Regions from separate parts of the Thermovibrio guaymasensis genome, predicted to be linked through region 1. Evidence: riboswitches for the same ligand, from Rfam matches in the RefSeq annotation. Region 1 holds a riboswitch; the other holds the start of a gene.
What was found. Region 1 has a riboswitch for cobalamin ahead of metE (5-methyltetrahydropteroyltriglutamate--homocysteine S-methyltransferase). Riboswitches for the same ligand answer to the same signal wherever they lie in the genome.
Positions count from the first base shown of each region.

Region 2: another riboswitch for cobalamin. It lies ahead of C7457_RS08730 (ABC transporter substrate-binding protein); the one in region 1 lies ahead of metE (5-methyltetrahydropteroyltriglutamate--homocysteine S-methyltransferase).

Region 1 is NZ_RBIE01000005.1:16,561-24,999, reverse strand. It holds gene cbiM (cobalt transporter CbiM) at 1-514, shown strand, start outside; gene C7457_RS07970 (hypothetical protein) at 511-1,026, shown strand; gene C7457_RS07965 (energy-coupling factor transporter transmembrane component T family protein) at 1,019-1,678, shown strand; gene C7457_RS07960 (energy-coupling factor ABC transporter ATP-binding protein) at 1,666-2,298, shown strand; gene C7457_RS07955 (ribonucleoside-diphosphate reductase subunit alpha) at 2,310-4,604, opposite strand; gene C7457_RS07950 (class I SAM-dependent methyltransferase) at 4,834-5,616, opposite strand; gene C7457_RS07945 (GNAT family N-acetyltransferase) at 5,620-5,889, opposite strand; cobalamin riboswitch at 6,205-6,393, shown strand; gene metE (5-methyltetrahydropteroyltriglutamate--homocysteine S-methyltransferase) at 6,532-8,439, shown strand, end outside.
Region 2 is NZ_RBIE01000002.1:259,298-267,736, reverse strand. It holds gene C7457_RS06535 (carbohydrate porin) at 1-584, opposite strand, end outside; gene feoB (ferrous iron transport protein B) at 887-2,998, opposite strand; gene C7457_RS06520 (FeoA family protein) at 3,000-3,224, opposite strand; gene C7457_RS06515 (FeoA family protein) at 3,221-3,445, opposite strand; gene pyrF (orotidine-5'-phosphate decarboxylase) at 3,595-4,290, opposite strand; gene C7457_RS06505 (homoserine dehydrogenase) at 4,306-5,589, opposite strand; gene C7457_RS06500 (aminotransferase class I/II-fold pyridoxal phosphate-dependent enzyme) at 5,600-6,820, opposite strand; cobalamin riboswitch at 6,875-7,058, shown strand; gene C7457_RS08730 (ABC transporter substrate-binding protein) at 7,091-7,840, shown strand; gene C7457_RS06495 (FecCD family ABC transporter permease) at 7,828-8,439, shown strand, end outside.

The DNA of each region.
Region 1 (8,439 bases):
AACGAATCAAGAAAGGCTTCCCTTTGTGGCCCTACTATCGTCTGTTTTCTTCGTCGCCTCCCTAATTCACGTTCCGGTCGGAATAACAAGCGTCCACCTTCTACTTAATGGACTGATAGGAATCTGTTTAGGATGGTCTGCTTATCCGGCAATCTTCGTTGGCCTACTCTTTCAGGCCCTCCTCTTCCAGTTTGGAGGAATCACAGTTTTGGGAGTTAATACCTTTAACATGGCTAGCGGGGCTCTCACAGCCTACTACTTAACAAAGCCTCTCCTTAAGAGGCCTACAAAGCTAAAGCTGATAGGAGCGGGGACCTTAGGGGCCCTCTCTGTAGTTCTTACATCGGGACTTTTACTGAGCCTTGAGCTTTTAAGCTGCGGAAACTCTTTTCGCTCAACGGCAACCCTTGCATTCCTTGCCCACCTACCAGTTGCCAGCGTTGAAGCAGTAATAAACTCCTTTTCCTTAGTCTTCCTCCTCAAAAACGCCCCCGAACTGCTGGAGGTAAAATGAAAAGGTTAGCCCTAATCTCTCTACTCCTTTTAATACCTTCAGTTAGCTTTGCCCATAAAGTAAGCCTTTTTGTTGACGTTAGCGGGAATGAAATAGAGCTCTCCTCCTACTTTAGCGATGGAACGCCGGTAAAGGGCGGAGATGTAAAGGTTTACGACTCCTTAGGAAAGGCTGTGTTTGAAGGGAGAACAAATAAAGAGGGGGAACTCCACTTTACACTGAAAAAACCGGGAACCTACAAAGCCGTTGTACTTGCAGAACTCGGGCACAGAGCCGAAGCAACGTTTAAAGTTAACGGAGAACGTAAAGAGGAAAACATAAAAGGAAATATGAAGGATACACAGGAACTCAGGGAGGTTATAAGGGAAGAACTTAAACCTATAAAAGAAGAGCTCTTAAAAATTGAAGAGGAGAACTCAAAGCCTTCCCTAAGGGACGCTATAGGAGGAATCGGCTGGATCCTGGGTATTTTTGGAGGAGCAGTTCTTCTTAGCAGGAGGAGAGGTGGTTGAGAAAGTTGACCCCAGGTTTAAGATCGTCTCATTTTTAATTTTAGCGTGGCTTATAGCTCTCTCCTCAATCAGGGAGACTATCTCCTTCCTCCCTCTGGTAACTTTCCTCTCGTTACCCCTCTTTAAGAACTTTAAAAGAATTTGGAAAATCCTCCTCTTTGCCGACTCCTTCCTCCTCTTAGTAGTCCTTTCCCAGCTCCTGTTAGGTTCACCAGAAGTTGCCCTTGAGGTCTTTTTAAGGTCAAACCTCATCCTACTTCTCTCCCTCTCCTTACTGAGTACAACTCCAACTTTTGAGCTCCTCCACGCCCTCCACCACCTTAAAGTTCCAAACTCACTCCTTCAGATAGCCTTCCTAACCTACAGGTACTTACACGAAGTAAGGAGCAGGTACACGGCTGCGGTAAAGTCTGCAAAGAGCAGAGGTTTTAAGGCGAGAACCGATAAGTTCACCTACCAAACCTACGGAAACTTGATAGGTAACCTCCTAACCTATAGTTTCCTTAAGTCTGAGAGGGTTTACAGGGCAATGCTCTGCAGGGGGTTTTCCGGTTACTTCCCCGTCTACAGACACTTTAAAGCTTCACCTAAAGACTTTATCTTTCTAGCCTTAACAGTAGCCTACGGAGCGGTAGTAGTATGGAAGTTTTAAGGGTTGAAGACCTGTGGGTAAAGGTTGAAGGTAGAGAAGTCCTTAAAGGAGTCAACTTCTCAATAAAAGAGAGGGAAAAGGTACTTATAGTAGGCGACAACGGAAGCGGAAAGACAACTTTGGCCGAAACTATAATGGGCTTTATAAGGCCTGATAGGGGAAGGATACTCTTTAAGGGAAAGGAGTTAAAAGGAGAGGAGGACTTTAATCAGATAAGGAGGAAAATAGGCTACTGTTTTCAAAATCCCGACGAACAGCTCTTTTGTCCAACAGTTGAGGAGGAAATTGCTTTCGCTCCCCTTGCACTTGGAAAGAAAAGGGAAGAGGTAGAGGAAATCGTTAAGGAGCTCCTCAAAACGTTTCAGATAGAACACCTAAGGGAAAGGCCTACCCATAAGCTCTCTGGAGGTGAAAAGAGGATAGTCTCAGTTGCTGCCGTCCTCTCTATGGATCCTGAAGTTTTAATACTTGACGAACCGACCCTCGGACTTGATAGGAAGAGGTTTCAGATACTCTCCTCATTTTTGAAGGAAACCGAAATACCGGTTCTACTAATTACACACGAAAAAGAGTTAATTGAACACTTAGGTTGGAGAGTAGTTAGGATAGAAGGGCCCTAAGGCCCCTTAAGTTAATTGGCACAGGCAATACACTCCTCTTTCTTGAGGGCTCCCTGGCTGTCCTTCTGAACGGTCCTAACGTAGTAAATCGTCTTAATACCCTTCTCCCAGGCGTAGAGGACGGTTTCGTAGATGTCCTTAGCCCTAATTCCAAGGTTTAGGTTGAAAAGGAGCTCCATTGAAATCCCGCTGTCAACCCACTTCTGAATCATTGATATTACGTCTATAACCTCCTTCTGGTTCATAAACTTGCTCTCCCTGTAGAACCAGAACCTCTCCTTAATGAAAGGGGGACAAATCGGAACCGCCTGCTTCTGGTTCTTATCTATGTAAAATCGGCTAAAGGGAGGTAGGACTCCCGGGGTTGCTCCCTGTAAAAGGCCAGAGCTGGTGTTTGGAGCAATAGCAAAGAGCTGACCGTTCCTAATTCCGTACTTCTTAAGCTTGGCTAAGAGTTCCAGCCACTTCTCTTTTAAGGTAGTCTTTTCGCTTAAGTATTCAGCGTCTTTACCTATTACTATTCCCTTGCTCCAGTCTGAACCCTCGTAGGCAGGGAAGACTCCCCTCTCCTTGGCAAGGTTGACGCTCTCATCAATTCCGTAGTAGGCAATTTTCTCGTAGAGCTCGTCAATAACCTTTAATGACTGCCTTCCGTAGGGAATTTCTCTCTTTGCAAGGTAGTCGGCAAGGCCAAGAGTTCCAATACCTATAGTTCTGTAACGGTCGTTGTGGAGCTTACTCTCAAGGATCGGGGGAGAGGTTAGCTCTATAGTGTTGTCAAGGATTCTTACTGCAGTCCTCACCGCATCTTCAAGCTCGGCGTCGTTTTCTATGTTTGCAAGGTTTATTGAGAGGAGGTTGCAGGTGTGGACGAGGCCAGGCTCCTCAATTTCGCTGACTATCTTCCCGTCCCTCATATAGGTTTTAAAGCCCTTAGAAGGCCTAAAGTTTGAGAAACTCTCCATACAGAGGTTTCCGTTCCCTATGTAGCCGTCGTGCTTTAAAGGATTTAGCCGATTGGCGGTATCCTTGAAAAAGATGTAGGGTAGACCAGTTGCAACCTGCGTTTTCAAAATCTCTTTAAGGAGCTCCCTAGCCCTTACCCTCTTCTTTAGTTTTAGCCTGTCGGCCTCGGCCTCTATATGAATGTAGGCCTTTTCAAACTCGTCTCCCCACAGCTCGTAGAGTCTGTAGCCGAATTTCCTCTCAACCTCGTAAGGGTCAACCAGAAGCCACTCCTGGTTGAACTTCACCCTCTCCATAAAGAGGTCAGGGATTACTACTTGAGGGAAGATGTCAAAGGCCTTTCTCCTCAAGTCTCCGTTTTCGGTTTTGAGCTCCAAGAAGTCGTAAATATCAAGGTGCCAGACGTCAAGGGCTACAGTAACAGCCCCTGCCCTCTTACCTTCCTGGTTCACTGCAACTGCAACGTCGTTTAGGATTTTTGCCCAGGGAACTATTCCGCCGCTTGCCCCAAAGACTTTCTTTATCCAGGAACCCTGAGCCCTAATTCTTGAAAGGTTAACTCCAACGCCTCCCGCCCTCTTTGAAATCTGGGCAACCTGGTTTGCAGTGTACATAATTGAGTCAAGGTTATCGTCCATTGCGGTGATGAAGCAGGAAGAGAGGTTTCCGTTGGGACGGCGGAGGTTAATGAGAATCGGAGTGGCAAGTGAGAGCTTCTTTCCGGCTATGAGATCATAGAACTTCTTAGCAGTTTTAAGCCTCGTCTCCTTCGGCTCGTTCTTTGCAAGCATCAGGGAAATCGTCATGTACATCTCTTGAGGGAGCTCTATGGGGAAGTCCTCGTAGATGCAGAGGTATCTCTTTGCTAAAAGGTTAGCTCCGGCATAGTCGTAGAGGAAGTCATACTTAAGCTTTAGGTAATCCCCCGCCTCAACAATTTCACTCTCCGTATAACTTTCAAGGATCTCAGGAATATAAAGCCCCTTACTAACTAAATCCCTCACAACCTTTAAGTACTCTCTTCCTCCCCCAACGTAGGCCAGCTTACTTGTTCCCCTTCTGATTGCCACTTCTTTGTAGAGGTTAAAGATGAAGAGCCTTCCGGCAAGTATCCTCCAGTCTGGCTCCTCAGGAGTTGTAAGCTGGAGAGCGGTATTTATAACAGCTTCATGAATTTGACGCGTCGTAATTCCATCAAAGAAGTGAAGTTTTAGCTTTGCCTCAAGTTTCAATGGATTGAGATCTAAACCTTCAGCAGCCCAGTTAATAACTTTTCTGATCTTCTCAATGTTTAAAGGTTCTCTAGTTCCTTTCCTCTTTACCACGGTAATCCTATTCATCACTCCTCCCTGCTGAAGATAGAAGTATTTAACTACTGTAAAGGGTTAAAACTCAAGGCAGTCCGTTTGAAAGGGCTGATTTACAACCCATATTAAACATTTGAACTAAAGTGCAAAACTTATCTTCTTAAATAAGAAAAGATTTTTAACCAAAGAAAGAAAAAAACCTTAGGACCCACAGGGCTTCCTTCAAAGGGGAATACAACATTTAACCTCTATTATCAAGAAGTTAAACTTCCTTATAGAGGTACTCAATCCTGGTTGAGGAAGGAAGAGATAAGTAGTCGGAGAGGAAAGGAAAGAGCTCCTTAACACCTTTGTTTACCTTTATAACGACCCTCTTCCTTGCAACCCTTTCAGCTTCTCTGAGGACTTCCGGGGAAACGAAGTCCTTCGGAGCAACCTCCCTAAAGGGCATCATAACGCCGTCCTTCCACTTTGGCTTTACAAACATCGGGGAAAAATAGACGATATCGTAAGATTTATCAGGCTGGGCCTTTAGGAATTGATAGTTATCGGCTAGAACAGGCCTAACTAGAGAGTAGGCAAACTCTGCAACCTTTAACCTCCCTTTAGGCTTAAAGGTCTCAAGCCCCCTCTTAACAATCTCATAGATTACAGGTTCCTTCTCAAGACCGACCACAGGCATTTTACTTACAAAGGCAGCCATGAGTGCGTCCTGAGCAAGGCCGAGGTTACAGTCAAGGACAGTCTCACCCTCCTTTAAGTCCATAGCCTCAACCATTGACTCCTTTCCACTTTCAAGGTAGTTAATCAGCCTGATCTTAAAAAGACCGGGGTGAAAGAAGAGCTTCTGTCCCTTAAGGGTGTGAAGGGTTAGGTTAAGGTCCTTTCCAACAACTAAGACCGGCCTCTTATACTCCCTCTTTATAGATGAAAGGGTCCTGTGGCGACGCTTAACTAAGGGAGCTCCAAGCTCAGAAGAAAGCCTTTGGGCCTCAGCTATCATCTCGGGAGTAGGCCTTCTATCGGTAGTTACAACAACCTCCATGAACTACTCCACTAGAAGATCAGGCCTGTTCCTCTGGAGGTACTTGAGAGTGTAGGAACAGAGAGGATAGATCTTATAACCGTTCTCCTGGGCATAGTCAACGAGTTTGGCAGTTAACTTACCTGCAATTCCTTTACCCCTGTGGCTTTCAGGAACGTAAGTAGTACTAACAACCAACACCTTTTTCTCGTCGTCTACTCCAAAGGTTATAAAAGCCTCTTCCTCAGAGTTTAACTTAATATAGACCCTACCTGCCTCTACCTTAACTTCCAAACTAGACCCCATCCTATATAGTTGTGGTATTATTATACGCGCAAAATTCCAAAATAACAGCGGGGGGAAACGTTGGGCCTCAGGGACCTGTTCCTCTTAATAGTCTTCTTTGGTTTTATCTGGTACATCCTTGAGGAGTTTTACGACAAAATAGATAGGATCATCTAAAGAGCTAACCTAATTGTGAGGAAAGAGTATGTCGGATTCTTTCCTCCTCTAGGAAATAATAGCAATAGTTGGCTTAATGGCCTTCTTCTGGCTTCAGCTTGAAAAGCTCTACAGAAAACTTCCCTTTTCCTAACGGGAAGATTTTCCTAAAATTAGCCTGTCTCGGGTGAACGGGAAGTCCGGTGAAAGTCCGGCGCTGTCCTCGCAACCGTGAGCAGGCATTAATAAAGGGCTGTAAACCACTGGGGTGGAAAGGTTAAAGGCCTCCACCCTGGGAAGGTTTACAGCTTCAAAAAGCCTGCGAGCCGGGAGACCGGCCCGAGATGGGCAGGTGAAACACCTGCCCCTTCGCGTCCTGCGGGGGTTCGGGACGCGGGAAAGAAGAAGGGGCTTTTTTTTCTCTTTTGCCTCCTCTTTTTCCCGCTTCAAGAACCGCCTGCAGGCGTTTAAAAAAACGCCGCAGGAGGTAGAAAAATGAAAACCTACGCTTACGGTTTCCCCAGACTGGGGAAAAACAGGGAATTCAAAAGACTGGTAGAGGGCTTTTGGGACGGAAAGCTCTCTGAAAAGGAACTCCTTAAGGGAATTGAGGAGCTAGACAGGAAGAGGGAAGAAGCCTACAGTAAAGTTGACGGCCATCCAACCGGAGAGATGACGCTGTACGACCACATGGTTGACCAGGCAGTCCTCTTCGGTCTCTACACTGCAAAGTCCCTTCAAGAGTACTTTGAGCTGTGTAGAGGGAAAAATGCCCTCCACATGAGAAAGTGGTTTAACACTAACTACCACTACCTCGTCCCAGACTTCACCGGAAAGGAACTATCCCTTTCAGACCTTCCCTACCCAAAGTGGAAAAGGAGATCTTCAAACGCCTACATAATTGGACCTTTCACTTTTGTAAAGCTCTCCAGGGGAGTCAAGGAAGAGGAATTTAAAGAGAGGGTTAAAGAGGTTGCAGCCCTAACGGCCCGCTTCGTTAAAGAGATGGAGTTTAAAAGCCTCCACGTTGACGAGCCTGCACTTGCTCTGGAGCTCTCAAAGGAGGAGTGGGAAGTTTTAAAGGAGGCCTACGAAGAGCTTGCAGGGACGGGAATTCCAGTAAACCTCTTTACCTACTACGGCAGTATAGATAATCTAAAGGAACTCTTTGAACTTCCAGTCAAGGGAATCGGCATTGACCTAATCCACGACGGTGGAGAGAACTTAAAACAGCTAAGGGAGATTGAGAGCGATAAAAGGCTCTTTGCGGGAGTAGTTGACGGGAGAAACGTATGGAGGAACGACCTATTTAAAACGGCTGAGAAATTAAAGGAGCTGAAATGGAAGTTTAATACCGTAATAACCAACGCAGCCCCCCTGTTCCACCTGCCGGTAAGCTTTTCCGGAGCAACTCTTCCTGAGGAACTCTTAAAGAAAGTCGCCTTTGCTCAGGAGAAATTGGAAGAGCTAAACCTACTGGTCGAAGTCTTAGAAGGGGAAACTGAGAGAGCAGAGGAGTGGGTAGAAGGTTTAAAAATCCCCTTCGGAAGAATTGAAAGAGTTAGGGAGAGGGTGGCAGCCCTTAAAGAGGAGGACTTCATAAGGAAACCGGCCTACCCTGAAAGGGAGAGAGTTCAGAAGGAAGCTCTGAAACTCCCCCTCTTTCCGACAACAACAATAGGGTCATTCCCCCAAACGGAAGAAGTTAGAAGGATAAGGCTTTTAAGGAAAAAGGGGAAACTCTCCCAGGAGGACTACGACACCTTCATCAGGGGTGAAATAGCAAAGGCAATTCAGATTCAGGAGGAACTCGGCCTTGACGTTCTGGTCCACGGTGAGTTTGAACGGAGCGACATGGTGGAGTACTTTGCAGAAAAGATGAAGGGAATTGCGACAACCGGCAACGGCTGGGTAATTTCCTACGGAACCAGGTGCTATAGACCTCCGATTATCTACGGAGACGTAGAGAGAGACGGCCAGATGACAGTTAAGGAAATTGGCTTTGCCCAAAGTTTAACCCAAAAGCCTGTAAAGGGAATGCTTACCGGCCCAACTACAATAATAGCCTGGAGCTTTGTGAGAGAGGACCTACCCTTAAGGGAGGTTGCCTACCAGATTGCCCTTGCCCTTAAGGATGAAATAGCAGATTACGAGAAAGAGGGAATAAAAATCGTCCAGATAGACGAACCGGCAATAAGGGAAAAGGCACCCCTTAAGAAGAGGGAGTGGAAAGAGTACTTTGACTGGGCAGTTAAAGCCTTCAGACTCTGCCACAGCTCCGTAAAGCCTGAAACACAAATCCACACCCACATGTGCTACTCTGAGTTTAGCGAGATTATAGAGTACATACTCTTGATGGACTTTGACGTTATATCCATTGAAGCAACCCGCTCTAAGGGCGAC
Region 2 (8,439 bases), on a different contig from region 1:
ACAAACTGAGCAGCCTCATCGTTTGCAAACTCGTTATCGTCAATAAAGGCAAGGGGTTCTGTTTTACCGACTGTTAAAGAGAGCTTTCCGTTGAAGAGCTCGTGGGTGTAGTAAGCTTCAAGTAAGTTAAAGGTGTTATCCTCCGGGTTATCGTCTGCAATTGTGTTGAGATTTGCAAAGAGATTTTCTGCTAAGTCTTTGTCTGCTCCCGTTCCCTCTCCGGCGTGGAGCCTCATGTAGAACTCTCCGTTCTCGTGAGGTTTAAATGAGAGTTCAAGGTCTGCAACATAGCCACTTCCGGATGGATTTGAGAAGTTCTGATTATCTATTTCATCAACGTCTGCTCCCTGATAGTAGACTACAGCTCCTCCGTGGATCTCAAGACTTCCGAGCTTCTCCTTTAGCTCTTCTACTTCATTTGCGATCTTTTCCTCATTTTCGGACTTTTCCTTTAACTTCTTCTCAAGGAGCTCTACCCTCTGCTTTAGAGTTTCCAGCTCCTCTAAGAGTTTCTGGTCTGAGGGAAAAGCCGGAGCTGAGAAAGTAATCAGTGAGAGGGTTGTTAAGGTTAGTAGTTTCTTCATTCTGCTTACCTCCTTAGTGTGTTTTTATACTCAAGATGGATTTTCCTCTTAAAAGGGAGAGGAAACCTGTCGGTTTCCTCAGGAGAAGAGCATGAAGGGGAAGTGGGGAGGTGCCCGCTTTTACAGTGCAGACAGTTACCGTTGCAAGTTTTGTTAGACTTAATTTGCTTAAGTATTAGTAATCCCGAAGTTATCCCGATGAGTAGTATGAAGATCGTTTCCATAATCAGCTCCTAATAATACTAGTTATTTACTAAGTATGAATAAACCGCGCTAATTTTACTAAATGTGTAATAACCTGATTACTGAACTCCTATTAATCTGCCAAGTGTATACAGGATTGTTGAAACTGAGTAAGGGATCAGAGTAGTAAGAATTATTGAGGTAACCGTTAGCTTTAAGCCAAACTCTTGGTAAATTGCTCCTAAGGTAACTATGCAGGGTATCCACAGGAGGCACAGAACCATGTAGGAAAAGGCCGATAGGGGAGTGAAGGCCTTGGATATGGCCTTTGTAACCGGTCCTTCTTCACTTTCAATTTCAAAGACTCCGGTTTTAAAGCTGCCGAACATTGCAACAAAAGAGTCTTTTATAGCCTGGACAAGGCCTACTACTTGTTCCTTTAGGTCTTGAGTGAAGGATATTTTTTCCTCTTCTACCTCTCCCTCCTCTCCTACCCCATAGAGCTGTCCAAGGGCGCCTACTACAACTTCTTTTGCTATGGTTCCGGGAATAAGGGCTGCAACAGGCTCCCAGCTTTTAATTCCTGTCGAGTAGAAAAGGGGAGCAATTGCTGAGGCCGTTTTGCCCAAAACCGTATCCTTTGGAGGAGCCCCGTATGGAACGTTTATTAGAGTCCAGAGTAGAACCATTGCCGCTGCAATTACCGTTCCTGCCTTCTTTAAGAAGGCTCCAAGCCTTACAGATATTGATGTCCAGAGCATCTTTAAAGTTGGGATTCTGTAAGGGGGGAGCTCCATAACGAAGGTTTCAGCGCTACCCTTAAAGAAGAACTTCTTAAGGAAAATACCAACTATGGTAGCAACAACAATTCCGATTATGTACATTGAGAAGACGACTTCTGCCTGATACTTCTTAAAGAAAACTGCCGTAAATAGGGCGTATATTGGAAGTCTTGCCCCGCAGGACATAAATGGAATAAGGAGAGCTGTTAGCTTTCTGTCCCTTTCGTTTTCAAGTGTCCTCGTTGCATAAACTGCAGGAACGTTGCACCCAAAACCGATTATCATGGGAACGAAAGATTTACCGGGAAGCCCTATTACTCTCATTAGCCTGTCCATTACAAAGGCTGCTCTTGCCATGTATCCACTTTCCTCTAAGAGGGCGAGGAAGAAGTAGAGGAAGAGTAATAGTGGAACAAACGTTAGTACTGTTCCAACTCCTCCAATTATCCCGTCAATAATTAGTGACTGAAGCCAATCTGGAAACCCTGAAATAGCGGCAGAAACCCACTTTGCAATAAAATCGTTTACAAATCCGTCGGTCCAGTCAATTAAAGGTCCGCTGCCGTCAAAGGTCAGCTTGAAGACGAGATACATAATAAAAAGAAAGATAGGAATTCCTAATAATCGGTTTAAAAAAATAGCGTCCAAGATATCTGTTAAGGTCCTCTTCTTTTCAACTGGTTCCTTCAGAGTCTGTTTTAAAACTCCCCTTATAAAGCCGTACCTTTCCTCTGCTACCACAGAGTCTCCACTCTCTCCAAAGAACTCCTCAAGTTCCTGTAAAACTCTTTCCACTGCTTTTGCAGATTCAGAACTTAACTCCTTGAAAATAAGCTCGTCTCCCTCAAGGAGTTTAAGGCTGGCCCACCTCTTCGGCATGCCTTTTGGAACAAATGGTTCAACTTTCTTAACGAACTTTTCAAGGTCTTCACTGTAAATCGGTGGTCTTGGAAGTGAAACTTCACCTTGGGTAATTAGCCTAAGGAGCTCCTTTGTTCCCTCTCCTTTTGTAGCAACAGTTGGTACTGCTTTAACTCCAAGGAGTTCCTCAAACTTATCCAAGTTTAGGCTATAACCAAGTGATCTAAACTCATCCCAGACGTTTAAGGCGATAACTGTAGGAATTCCAAGCTCTAAAATCTGGGTTGTTAAGTATAAATTCCTTTCAAGGTTTGTGGAGTCAACCACGTTAACTATTACGTCAGGCCTTTCTTTAAGGAGGAACTCTCTTGTTATCCTCTCCTCTATCGTAAAAGGGCTTAAGCTGTAAACTCCGGGAAGGTCAACGAGGTAGAGCTCCTTTCCATCTACCTTAACTGTTGCCTCCTTCTTTTCAACTGTAACCCCCGGCCAGTTTCCGACCTTTAACTTCGTTCCCGCAATTGCGTTTATAAGTGCTGTTTTTCCGACGTTCGGGTTTCCTACGAAGGCAACCTTTAACTTATCCATCTTAAATTACCTCCACCTCTACGTTTTCTGCTTCTTTCTTCCTTAATGAGAGCTTTGTGCCCTTTACTCTTATCTCTATGGGATCTCCAAGGGGAGCTACCTTTTCGACGGTTATTACCTCTTCCTTAATCAGCCCCATAGCTCTTAACCTTCTTGAGAGTTCTTGACTTGATTTAACCCTAACTACTTTTGCCCTTTGGCCTACTTTTAACTGGGATAGCTTCATCTTTCCTCCTCCACAAAAACTTTACTTGCTATTCCAAATCCAAGACCTATCCTTGACTCTCCTACCCTTACTAAGACCGGTCCTCCTTTAGTGTTTAAAACTTTCAACTTCGCTCCGGGGTAAATTCCAAGGGAGCTTAACCTTTCAAGAGCTCTCCTCCCTCCTTTGATTTCCTTTACCCTTACTTCTTTACCGTCTTTGCAGAAGGGGAGCGGAACCAATCTTTCCTCCTTTGTTAGGATAAACTAACTTTTCTTGGTAAGTTGAATATTAATAGTATCTCTTTACTCTGTCAAGGTTTTAAAAAAAGACAATAGCATGTAGGAAGAAAAGGCGCTTTGGAAGGTAATTAAGAAGAGAGTTTTTATTTTTACTGGAGCTCCTCTAAAATCCTTTCTGCGGCTTCTTTAGGATTCTCTGCTCTCGTTATTGGCCTTCCAACTACTATAAAGTCTGTTCCGAGCTCTTTGGCCATTTTCGGAGTTACTACCCTCTTCTGGTCATCCTTCGCCGCCCACAGAGGGCGAATTCCTGGAGTTACGGTTATAAAGTCCTCCCCTAAGTTGTTTTTTATTAACCTTACCTCTTTAGCCGAACATACTACTCCATCAAGGCCTGCTCTTTTAGCAAGCTCCGCAAGTCTTAAAACTTCCTCGTTCAGGGGTTTTTCTATCCCAACTTCCCTTAAATCCTCCTCCTTCATGCTGGTTAGAACCGTTACGGCAATTAGAAGGGGCTTTTCTACTCCGAGTTTTTCTGCATACTCTCTGTTAAACTCGGCCACTTCCCTCATAAGCTCAAAGCCCCCGAGGGCGTGGAGGTTGTACATAAATACTCCAGCCTCAACTGCGACCCTTGCAGCCGACTTTACAGTGTTTGGAATGTCGTGGTACTTTAGGTCAAGGAAAACCTTTTTACCCGTTGAGGAAATTTCTCTTACAACGTCAATTCCAGCCCTTGAAAAGAGCTCCAGCCCAACTTTGTAGTATTTGACAGAATCTCCCAGCTCCTTAACGAGTTTAAGTGCTTTCTCTTTACTATCAAAATCAAGGGCTACTATGAGCATTTTCCTCTCCTTCTATTAGAGCTCCTCTATCATGCAGACAAAAGTTGGCTTTAAAATTACGTCAAGCTGGTCTATCTCTTTAACTGCAAGGTCAATGTCCCTCTTCTTTGCCGGGTGGGTTGTCATTACTACCGGAACTCCACCGTTAAAGTCAATACTCCTTTGAAGGGCCATCTTTATGCTTATCTGGTATTTACCGAGTATTAGGGCAATCTTGGCTAAAACCCCGGGTCTATCAACTGCGGTAAACCTTAAATAAAAACTTGAGACAAACTGGTCCGGCTCCTTGATCGGTAAAGAACCATCTCTAAAGAGACACTCAGGAATGGAGAAGCTATTACCCACTGCTAAATCAACTATGTCGCTTACAACGGCGCTTGCAGTTGGTTTCTGGCCTGCTCCCTTTCCGTAGTAGAGGGTTTCTCCGACAAAGTCCCCCTCTATTAAGCAGGCATTGAAGACTCCGTTAACGCTTGAGAGGATGTGTTCTTCAGGTATCATTGTCGGGTGAACTCTCACCTCTAAGGAGCCGTCAACTTCCTTTGCTACTGCAAGGAGCTTAACAGAGTATCCGAACTCTTCTTTTGCTATTTCAATGTCAAGGGGAGTAAGTTTGCTAATTCCGTCTACGAATACGTTTTCTGTTTTAACCCAGCGGCAGAATGCAAGGCTTGAGAGGATTGCTATTTTGTGGGCTGCGTCAAAGCCTTCAACGTCAAGTGTCGGGTCTGCTTCAGCGTACCCGTTCTCTTGAGCTAGCTTAAGCGCTTCCTCAAAGGAGAGACCTTTCTGGGTCATCTGGGTAAGGATAAAGTTTGCAGTACCGTTTATTATCCCGTAGATTCTCTCTATCCTGTTCCCGACGAGGCCTTCCCTTAGGGCCTTTATTACTGGAATTCCCCCTCCGACGCTTGCTTCAAACTTAAGGGAAACTCCCTTTTCCTTTGCCATCTTAAACAGTTCGTTTCCGTAATCTGCAAGGAGGGCTTTATTTGCAGTTACTACGTGCCTTTTATTACTTAAAGCTTCCTCAATAATCCTCTTAGCGGTTGTCGTTCCTCCTATAAGCTCAACTACAGTGTCGCACTCAACTTCTTTAATCGCTTTAAAGGCGTCCGTATATACTTTTTCCTTTGGAACTCCTAAAGAGATAACTTTTTCCGGATTAAGGTCTGAAACGAATGCTATTTCAACTTTCCTACCTATCCTCTTTTCAATGAATGGGCCGTTTTCAAGTAATAGCTTTACTACGCCGCTGCCTACAGTTCCGCAGCCGACAATTCCAACTTTAAAGCTCACCCTTCCTCCCTCAAACGTTAATATTCCTTAATCCATACTTTTCAAATGCTCTCTTTATTCCCCTAACTGCCTGTTTTATCCTAAGTTCGTTTTCAACGAGGGCAAACCTTACGTATTTATCTCCGTACTCCCCAAAACCTATTCCCGGTGAAACTGCTACTTTTCCGTCAAGTAGGAGCATCTTTGCAAACTCCAGAGAGCCCATTGACTGGAACTTCTCTGGGATTTTTGCCCAAACAAACATAGTCGCCTTTGGCTTTTCAACCTTCCAGCCTATCCTGTTTAGGCCCTCAACCAGGACATCCCTCCTCCTTTCGTAAATCTTCCTGTACTCTTCAACGCAGGACTGGTCGCTCTTAAGTGCAATGATTGCGGCAATCTGGATAGGTTGGAACATGCCGTAGTCAAGGTAGCTCTTCATCCTGTAGAGGGCGTGGATTATCTCCTTATTTCCGGCGGCAAACCCTACCCTCCAGCCGGCCATTGAGTAGGTTTTTGATAGGGAGTAGAACTCAACGGCTATCTCTTTAGCTCCCTTAACCTGAAGGATACTCGGAGGAACGTATCCGTCAAAGGATATTTCAGCGTATGCTATATCCTGAATTACTATCAGGTTGTTCTCTTTTGCAAAGTCAACGATTTTCTCAAAGAAGGGAAGTTCAACGGTTGCAGTTGTGGGGTTGTGTGGGAAGTTGAGTATTAGTACCTTTGGCCTTGGCCAGCTCTCCTTGTAGGCCTTAATCAGTGATTCAAGGAAGACTTCAGAGTCAAAAGTTCCTTCATCGGTTAAGAGTGGAATACTCCTTACGTCTCCACCGGCAATGATTATTGAGTAGGGGTGAATCGGGTAGGCCGGTGTGGGAACTAGGGCTACGTCCCCCGGGTTGATGAGGGTGAGGGCAAGGTGTGCAAGCCCCTCCTTTGAGCCGATTGTGGTTATAACTTCGCTTTCTGGGTCAAGCTCAACTCCGTACTTCCTCTGATACCAGAGGGCTAGAGCCTCCCTAAGCTTGTAGAGACCTTTTGTTTGAGAATACCTGTGGTTTTTTGGGTTCTGGGCAGCTTCACAGAGTTTATCAACTATGTGCTTTGGGGTCGGAAGGTCTGGGTTTCCCATACCTAAGTCAACTATGTCCTCTCCTGCACGCCTCAACTTCATTTTAAGGTCGTTGACCACTGCAAAGACGTAAGGAGGAAGCCTATCTATTCTTGCAAACTGGAACTTTGACATCTCCTTCTCCAGGTTACTCTTTGAGTGAAAAGTTATTATACACCTTCAATTTGTTAGAATTTGGCTGCCGCAGGTGAACGGGAAGTCCGGTGAGAGTCCGGCGCTGTCCCCGCAACCGTGAGCAGGCAATAAAAAGGCTGAAACCACTGGGGGAGGAAGGTTAAGAGCCTCTCCTCTGGGAAGGTTCAGCCTTAAAAAGCCTGCGAGCCGGGAGACCGGCCTGCGGTAAAAACTTTCTGCCCTGCGGGGGTTCAGGGCAGGGAGGGTGAGGTGATAAGGAGTTTTATTTTATTTTTTCTGGTTCTTTTCCCTTTGGCCTCATTCTGTGGTGAGAGGATCGTTTCCCTTTCCCCAGCCCTTAGCGAAGTTGTCCATTACCTGGGGAAGGACTCAGAGCTCCTTGGGGTGACCAACTTCTGCGATGAGGACTTCTGTAAAGTTAAAGAGAGAGTCGGGGGTATAGTTAACCCTAACCTAGAAAAGACAGTTTCCCTTAAGCCTACTCTGGTTATATGCACAACGATGACCCCTGAAAGGTTCTGTGATGCTTTAGAGAGGTTGGGAATTAAAACAGAGAGGTTCAGACTCGTTTCTATTGAGGATTTGTTTAGCGTTTCAGAGCTCCTATCCAGAGAGCTTAACGTCCCTTCTAATAAAGTGGAAGTTTTAAAGAGGCGTTTAGAAGAAGAGGCTCAAGGGCTAAGTAGGTGCTTAAGGGGTAAGAAGGTCTTTATAGCCCTTTCGTCTAAGCCCCTTTACTGTGCAGGGAGCTCCACCTACCTTGGGCAGCTAATTGAGATGTCAGGTGGGAAGGTCGTTCCGGAAGGAAGCTTTAGGGCGGTTTCTCTGGAAGTCCTTTACTCCTTGAAACCTAACCTTGTCATATCGTTCTCCGGATGCTCTTCCTTTAAAGGTTTTAAGTGTTACGACCTTTCCCCCTATAAGTCGGACTTCCTCCACCCAAGTCCGAGGCTCTTGAGGGGACTGGATAAGTTAAGGGAGGAGATGTGTCAAGAGTAGGGCTTATCCTCCTTTTCCTCATACTTTCATCTCTTCTCTTTCTAACTTGGAGAGTTCCATCTTCTGAGATTCTAGTTTCCTTCAGGTTTCCAGAGCTTCTATCAGCCCTCTCCTTTGGCTCAACCCTTGCAGTTTCAGGAGCCGTCTTTCAAAACACTTTGAGAAATCCACTTGCCGAACCTTACACTTTGGGGGTCGCCTCGGCAAGTGCCCTTGGAGCCGTTCTCTCTCTCCTGATTAACTTAAGGCCTGAACTTGGGGCTGTTTTATTCTCTTCCCTATCGGTTTTGATAATTTGGTTTGCAGGAAAGCTCTTTAAGAACACCTTTTCCATTCTCCTTTTTGGAGTTGGAATAAATGCCCTCTTTTCTGCATTAATCCTCTTTTCCTACGCCCTCATTCCCTCCTACACACTCACAGATGCCATCTACGTTACACTCGGTTTTATAACTCCTCCTTCTTTAAAGGTTTCTCTCCTTTTAGTTCTCCTATCCCTTTTAACTTTGGTTTTAGGTCTTTACTTTAAGAGGGAAGTTGAGCTCCTTCCCCTTGGAAGTGAGATTGCCTACTTTTCCGGAGTAGACTCTGAAGGAGCCCTT